Linked DNA regions of Pedobacter ginsengisoli. The protein of the gene in region 1 binds, or shares a complex with, the protein of each later gene. Links are inferred from orthologs where the notes say so. Each region holds a gene or a part of one and is shown in the gene's direction. Other genes may lie near its edges.

The links.
Region 2: the proteins of trxB (region 1) and trxA are in contact, whole or in part, in a crystal structure (PDB 1F6M), measured with the Escherichia coli proteins. The link is inferred for Pedobacter ginsengisoli from one-to-one orthologs.

Annotation. Positions count from the first base shown.
Region 1 is NZ_CP024091.1:2,496,352-2,499,520, reverse strand. Bases 41-2,873 are described here. They hold trxB (thioredoxin-disulfide reductase), read left to right. Parts: upstream 41-892; coding sequence 893-1,855; downstream 1,856-2,873. Other genes in these bases: CPT03_RS10310 (beta-N-acetylhexosaminidase), read left to right, coding at 1,972-2,873; CPT03_RS10320 (acyl-CoA carboxylase subunit beta), read left to right, coding at 41-786. In the rest of the region: more of CPT03_RS10320, read left to right, coding at 1-40; more of CPT03_RS10310, read left to right, coding at 2,874-3,169.
Region 2 is NZ_CP024091.1:5,249,222-5,252,544, forward strand. What follows is about bases 197-3,183. They hold trxA (thioredoxin), read left to right. Parts: upstream 197-1,524; coding sequence 1,525-1,842; downstream 1,843-3,183. Other genes in these bases: dnaE (DNA polymerase III subunit alpha), read left to right, coding at 197-1,375; CPT03_RS22280 (DUF58 domain-containing protein), read left to right, coding at 1,908-2,828; CPT03_RS22285 (aspartate aminotransferase family protein), read right to left, coding at 2,893-3,183. Also shown: more of dnaE, read left to right, coding at 1-196; more of CPT03_RS22285, read right to left, coding at 3,184-3,323. UniProt on the Escherichia coli protein: Participates in various redox reactions through the reversible oxidation of its active center dithiol to a disulfide and catalyzes dithiol-disulfide exchange reactions.

The DNA of each region.
Region 1 (3,169 bases):
TACGGGATATTGCCAGAAAACCGAGAAAAGCCTTACGATATGCTCGAAATAATTCACCGTTTGGTGGATAATTCTGAATTTGAAGAATATAAACAACTATATGGGCAGAGTGTTATTTGTGGTTTGGGTCGCATTGATGGCTGGGCAGTTGGTATAGTGGCCAATCAGCGTAAAGTTGTGAAATCCAAAAAAGGAGAGATGCAGTTTGGCGGGGTAATTTATTCTGATAGTGCTGATAAGGCAACACGTTTTATCATGAACTGTAATCAGAAGAAAATCCCTCTGGTGTTTTTGCAGGATGTTACCGGTTTTATGGTAGGCAGCAGATCTGAACAAGGCGGCATCATTAAAGATGGTGCAAAAATGGTAAATGCTGTGGCAAACTCTGTTGTACCTAAGTTTACTATAGTGGTGGGCAACTCTTATGGTGCAGGTAATTATGCGATGTGTGGCAAGGCATACGACCCGCGTTTAATTTATGCCTGGCCAAGTGCCAAGATAGCGGTAATGGGTGGCGCACAGGCTGCAAAAGTATTGCTGCAGATTCAGGAAGCATCACTAAAGGCTAAGGGAGAAACAATTACAGAGGAAAACGAAGGGGAATTATTAAAAGAAATTACCGATAGATATGATAGTCAGACTACTCCTTATTATGCTGCGGCAAGATTATGGGTTGATGGGGTTATAGACCCGGCCGACACAAGGAAAGTAATTTCTATGGGGATAGAGGCCGCGAACCAATCGCCTGTTAAAAAGCAGTTTAACGTAGGTGTAATACAGACCTGAGGTGAATTATAATTTAGAAATCACAATGTTGGCATTGTGAGGTACTAACGTTTGACGGATAGCGGGATAAAGCGTAATTTTGTACTTTAATAAGAAAGAAACATATATGTCAGAAGAAATAGAACACGTTCAATGTTTAATTATAGGTTCAGGTCCGGCAGGATATACTGCTGCAATTTATGCAGCCCGTGCTGATCTTAAGCCGGTTATGTATACCGGTATGGAACCTGGTGGTCAGTTAACACAAACTACCGATGTTGATAATTTCCCGGGTTATCCGAGTGGTATAATGGGACCTGAGATGATGGAAGATTTCCGTAAGCAGGCTGAACGTTTTGGAACTGATATCCGTTTTGGATATGTGAGTTCTGTAGACTTTTCATCGCTGCCGCATAAAGTAGTTGTTGATGAGATTAAAACCATCACAGCTGATACTGTAATTATTTCGACTGGTGCTACAGCTAAATGGCTTGGTTTACCTAGTGAACAACAATATAATGGTTTTGGTGTATCGGCATGTGCGGTATGCGATGGCTTTTTCTTTAAAGGACAGGACGTAGCTATTGTTGGTGCCGGCGATACTGCTGCTGAGGAAGCGACTTACCTGGCTAAACTTTGTAAAAAAGTTTATATGATTGTACGCAGAGATGAGTTCAGGGCTTCGAAAGCTATGGTGCACAGGGTTTTAAATACTCCGAATATTGAAGTGATCTATAACTCTGAAACTAAAGAAATTCTGGGTAATGGTAAAAACGTTACGGCTGTAAGAATAACAAACAACCAAACAGGTGCAGAAACTGATTTACCTGTTGAAGGTTTCTTTGTGGCTATTGGCCATAAACCAAATACCGATATTTTTAAAGGATGGTTGGATATGGATGAAACCGGTTATTTAAAAACTATCCCTGGAACTTCAAAAACTAATATTGAAGGTGTTTTTGCCAGTGGAGATGTTCAGGATCATTACTATCGCCAGGCAATTACTGCTGCCGGTTCAGGTTGTATGGCTGCTTTAGATGCAGAGCGTTATCTTGCTGCTAAAGAACATGAGGTAAAAGAAGTAATATAATTGATATATTGATAAGAAAATGGGCAGAATCATGTGATTCTGCCTTTTTTTTGCCTGTCTTTTTTAATAATTTTTTATCTTGGGACTTGATTTAAATAAATTATTTAACCTAACACATGAAAAAATTATTATCAGTTGCTCTTGTGGCATTTATGTCTGTGAGTGCTTTTGCACAAACGGATGCCAATATGGGCATTATTCCTGCACCTGTTTCAGTAAAAAAGAAAAGTGGGGCCTTTAAACTGGATAAAACAGTTGTATTGATGTCTGCCGATGCAGCCAATGCGAAGATGGCAGATTTGCTAAATGCATCTATTACTACTAAAGCAGGATTTGCACTAAGGGAAACAAAAGCTTTAAAAGCTAACGAAAGAGCAATTGTATTGACATCGGCAGGGGCTGATAAATTACCTGCAGAAGGTTATACTATTGATATTACTGATAAAAAAATCACCGTAACGGGTAAGGATGCAGGATTGTTCTATGCTGTTCAATCTATGATTCAGTTGATGCCTGAAAAGAAAAACAATGAGGTAACTATAAGCGCAGCTGAAATTAACGATTATCCGCGTTTTAAATACAGAGGTATGCACCTTGATGTTGGCCGTCATATGTTCCCGGTAGCTTTTATTAAAAAGTATATCGACTTGATGTCTCAATATAAATTGAACAATTTTCACTGGCACTTAACTGAAGATCAGGGATGGAGAATTGAGATTAAAAAATACCCTAAATTAACTACTGTTGGTGCAACCAGAAGCGGTACCATTATTGGCCACCACCCTGGTGTAGGGACTGATAACAAAGAGTACAAAGGCTTTTATACTCAGCAAGAGGCTAAAGAAGTTGTTGCCTATGCTGCAGCCAGGTATATTAATGTAATTCCGGAAATTGAAATGCCGGGTCATGCTTCGGCAGCTATTGCAGCTTACCCTGAGCTGAGCTGTTTCCCTGACAGAGATACTTTTGTTGATGCAAAAACACCTTGGTCTGGTTCTAGAAAAGGTAAACAAGTACAGCAACAATGGGGTGTATTTGATGATGTTTTTGTACCTAGCGACAATACGTTTAAATTTTTAGAAAACGTAATTGATGAGGTAATTGCAATTTTCCCGTCTAAGTATATCCATATTGGTGGCGATGAGAGCCCTAAAGAATACTGGAAAGAAAGTGAGTTTTGCCAGAGCCTGATTAAAAAGCTTGGGTTAAAGGATGAGCACGAGCTGCAAAGCTATTTTATCCAGAGAATGGAAAAGTATATTAATGCAAAAGGCCGTTCTATTATTGGATGGGACGAGATTTTGGAAGGTGGTT
Region 2 (3,323 bases), 2.8 Mb from region 1 along the record:
CCAGGCTGCAGAGAAAGGACATGATGCTGCTACTCTTGAAAAAATCTGGAAAGACTGGGAGGCATTTGCATCTTATGCCTTCAATAAATCGCACTCTACCTGCTATGCCTGGATTGCTTACCAGACTGCTTATTTAAAGGCACATTATCCGGCCGAATATATGGCGGCCGTGCTATCAAACAACATGAGTGACATAAAACAGGTTGCCTTTTTTATGGAGGAGTGTAAACAGATGGGGGTTCAGGTACTTGGTCCGGATGTTAACGAATCAGACATCAAGTTTTCTGTAAACCCTCATGGCGAAATTCGTTTTGGTTTATCGGGTATTAAGGGTGTTGGCGAAAAGGCTGTTGAAAGTATCATTGAAGAACGTAATGAGAACGGAATGTATGCTGATGTTCAGGATTTTGCTAAAAGATCTAATACACGTACTGTAAATAAAAAAGCATATGAAAGTTTTGTTTATAGTGGGGCATTTGATGGTTTTAGCTACCATAGGGCACAATACTTTTTTGTTGGTTTAAACGAGAAGATGAATGGAATTGAGAAGCTTATTAAATTTGCCAACGATTTTCAGAACAACGAATCCTCATCTCAGTCATCATTATTTGGAGGTTCAGTTGCCGATATGATTTCGGAGCCATCACTTCCGGTTGCTCCGGAATGGGGGTTGATTGATCGTTTAAAATTTGAAAAGGATGCCATTGGGATTTTTCTGAGTGGCCACCCTCTTGATAATTACAAGCTGGAATTAAAAGAGTTTTGCCAACAAAAGGTTAAACACCTTTCGGTAGTTAATAAAATTAGAACGGGCGATACTAATGAAGAGGTACTTGCTGAGTTTGAAGGAATAAAAAACAGAGAATTGGTTGTTGGTGGTTTAGTTGTGGTTGCATCGCAAAGGATGACGAAAACAGGAAAACCTTTTGGAACCATGGTTTTTGAAGATTATGATGATAGTTGTGAGCTTGCTTTGTTTGGAGATGATTTTATTAAATTTAAGCAGTTTCTTACTGATGGTTATTTTCTGCAAATTCGTGGGAGAGTAGGAGAAAGGTTCAGAAAAGAAGGTGATTGGGAGTTTAAGATCACTTCAATTAACCTGCTTTCGGAATTAAGGGATAAGCTGGCCAAGTCTGTTACCATTCAGGTGCCACTTGAGCGTATAGACGATAATTTTATGACTCAGATTAATGCAATATTAGAGGACAATAAGGCAAACACTGACCAGCAAAATTGCCAGCTACTTTTTGAAATTTACGACAGGGAACAGAATGTAAATATAAAAATGCCCTCTAAAACAGTTAAAATTAACCCTAGTAATCATTTTTTAGAACAATTATATAGTTTGGATGTTCACCCTAAGTTGAACTAATGTCATTTTGGCATTACTAAAGTAGATGGCACTACAATTGATTATATATTTGCAACAACAAAAGCCTAATATGGTTATCTTCACAGAGTTTATAACAGAGGCTTTAAACAGTTGATTTTAATAGAAATTAAATAAAAAAAATAAAAATTATGGCTTTGGAAATTACAGATGCAAACTTCGAGGAAGTTGTGTTAAAATCAGATAAACCCGTTTTGGTTGATTTTTGGGCAGAATGGTGTGGTCCATGTCGTATGGTGGGACCATCTGTAGATGAGATCTCAAAAGAGTACGAAGGAAAAGCAATAGTGGGTAAAGTGAATGTAGACAACAACCCTCAAATTTCAACTCAATTCGGAATCCGCAACATTCCTGCATTGTTGTATTTTAAAGACGGACAGGTTGTTGATAAGCAAGTTGGTGCAGTTCCAAAATCTGTATTAGCACAGAAATTAGATAAACAATTGTAGTAATTTAATATACATAAGTTTAAAAAGCGTTCATATCTTATGAACGCTTTTTTTATATTTACGCTATGCAGTCGCCGTTTGATGAACAAATCTTACATTTTAACAGTAATTTAGAACTTCTGGCCAGGCAGGTGGTTGAAGGCTTTATTACAGGTCTTCATAAGAGCCCTTTTCATGGCTTTTCTGTTGAATTCGCAGAGCATCGGCTTTATAACGTAGGTGATAGTGTTAAAAATATAGACTGGAAACTGTTTGCCAGAACAGATAAACTGTTTAGTAAAAGATACGAAGAGGAAACTAATCTCCGCTGTCAGTTTATCATAGATGTTTCATCATCTATGTATTTCCCGGTAAATGAATACAACAAGCTAAATTTTTCCATACAGGCAACAGCAGCACTAATTTATTTATTAAAGCGGCAGCGTGACGCCTTTGGTCTTAGTCTTTTTACTGATCATTTGTTGTTAAATACTCCGGCAAAATCTACCACAACGCATCAGAAATACTTATTTACTCATCTGGAAAGGATATTGAAATCTCAAAAGATGGATGTAAAAACAAATGTTGAGCAGGCATTACATCAAATAGCTGAGCTGATTCATAAAAGGTCATTGGTAGTTGTTTTTAGCGATATGCTAAATACCATGCAAGATGAAAATGAAACAGATGCTTTGTTCTCTGCATTGCAGCATTTAAAGTTTAACAAGCACGAAGTAATTATTTTTAATGTTACCGATAAATCAAAAGAGGTTGATTTCGGCTTTGAAAACCGTCCGTATGAGTTTATAGATATGGAAACCGGAGCAACATTAAAGGCACATACATCTAAAGTAAAAGAAGCGTACCTGTCAAAAATGAATACTTACCGACAGTCTATTCAATTAAAATGCACACAATATAAGATCGATATGATTGATGCAGATATTTCTGCGGGATTTTATCCTGTTTTACAAGCTTATTTGATTAAGCGGCAGAAAATGAGTTAAGCTTTTGTTATCAGTGCTACATTTTTCAAAATCACCTTACAGGCCCATTCAATCTCCTCGTTAGTTATAATAAGTGGGGGGCTATGCGCATAGAATTACTGCAATGTAAAAACCAGTCGCTTATTATGCCATCCGCAATGCATGCATCAATTATCTTTTTATTTGTTTCAAAGTTTTCAAACTCAATGGCAATCATTAATCCTTTACCGCGTACTTCCTTTATTGCAGGGTGTACCAGTAATTTTTTGAAGAGTTCCCCTTTTTCGGTTACACCGTTAACAATGTTTTCCTGAACAATTGTTTGTAATGTTGCCAGGCCTGCAGCGCAACTAACGGGATGACCACCAAAAGTTGTGATATGACCCAGTATAGGATTGGTTGCTAATGACATCATGATTTCATTTGAGCTTACAAAAGCACCGATAGGCATACCACCACCAATACCTTTAGCCAGTAAAAGAATATCAGGTACAATGTTGAAATGCTCAAATCCAA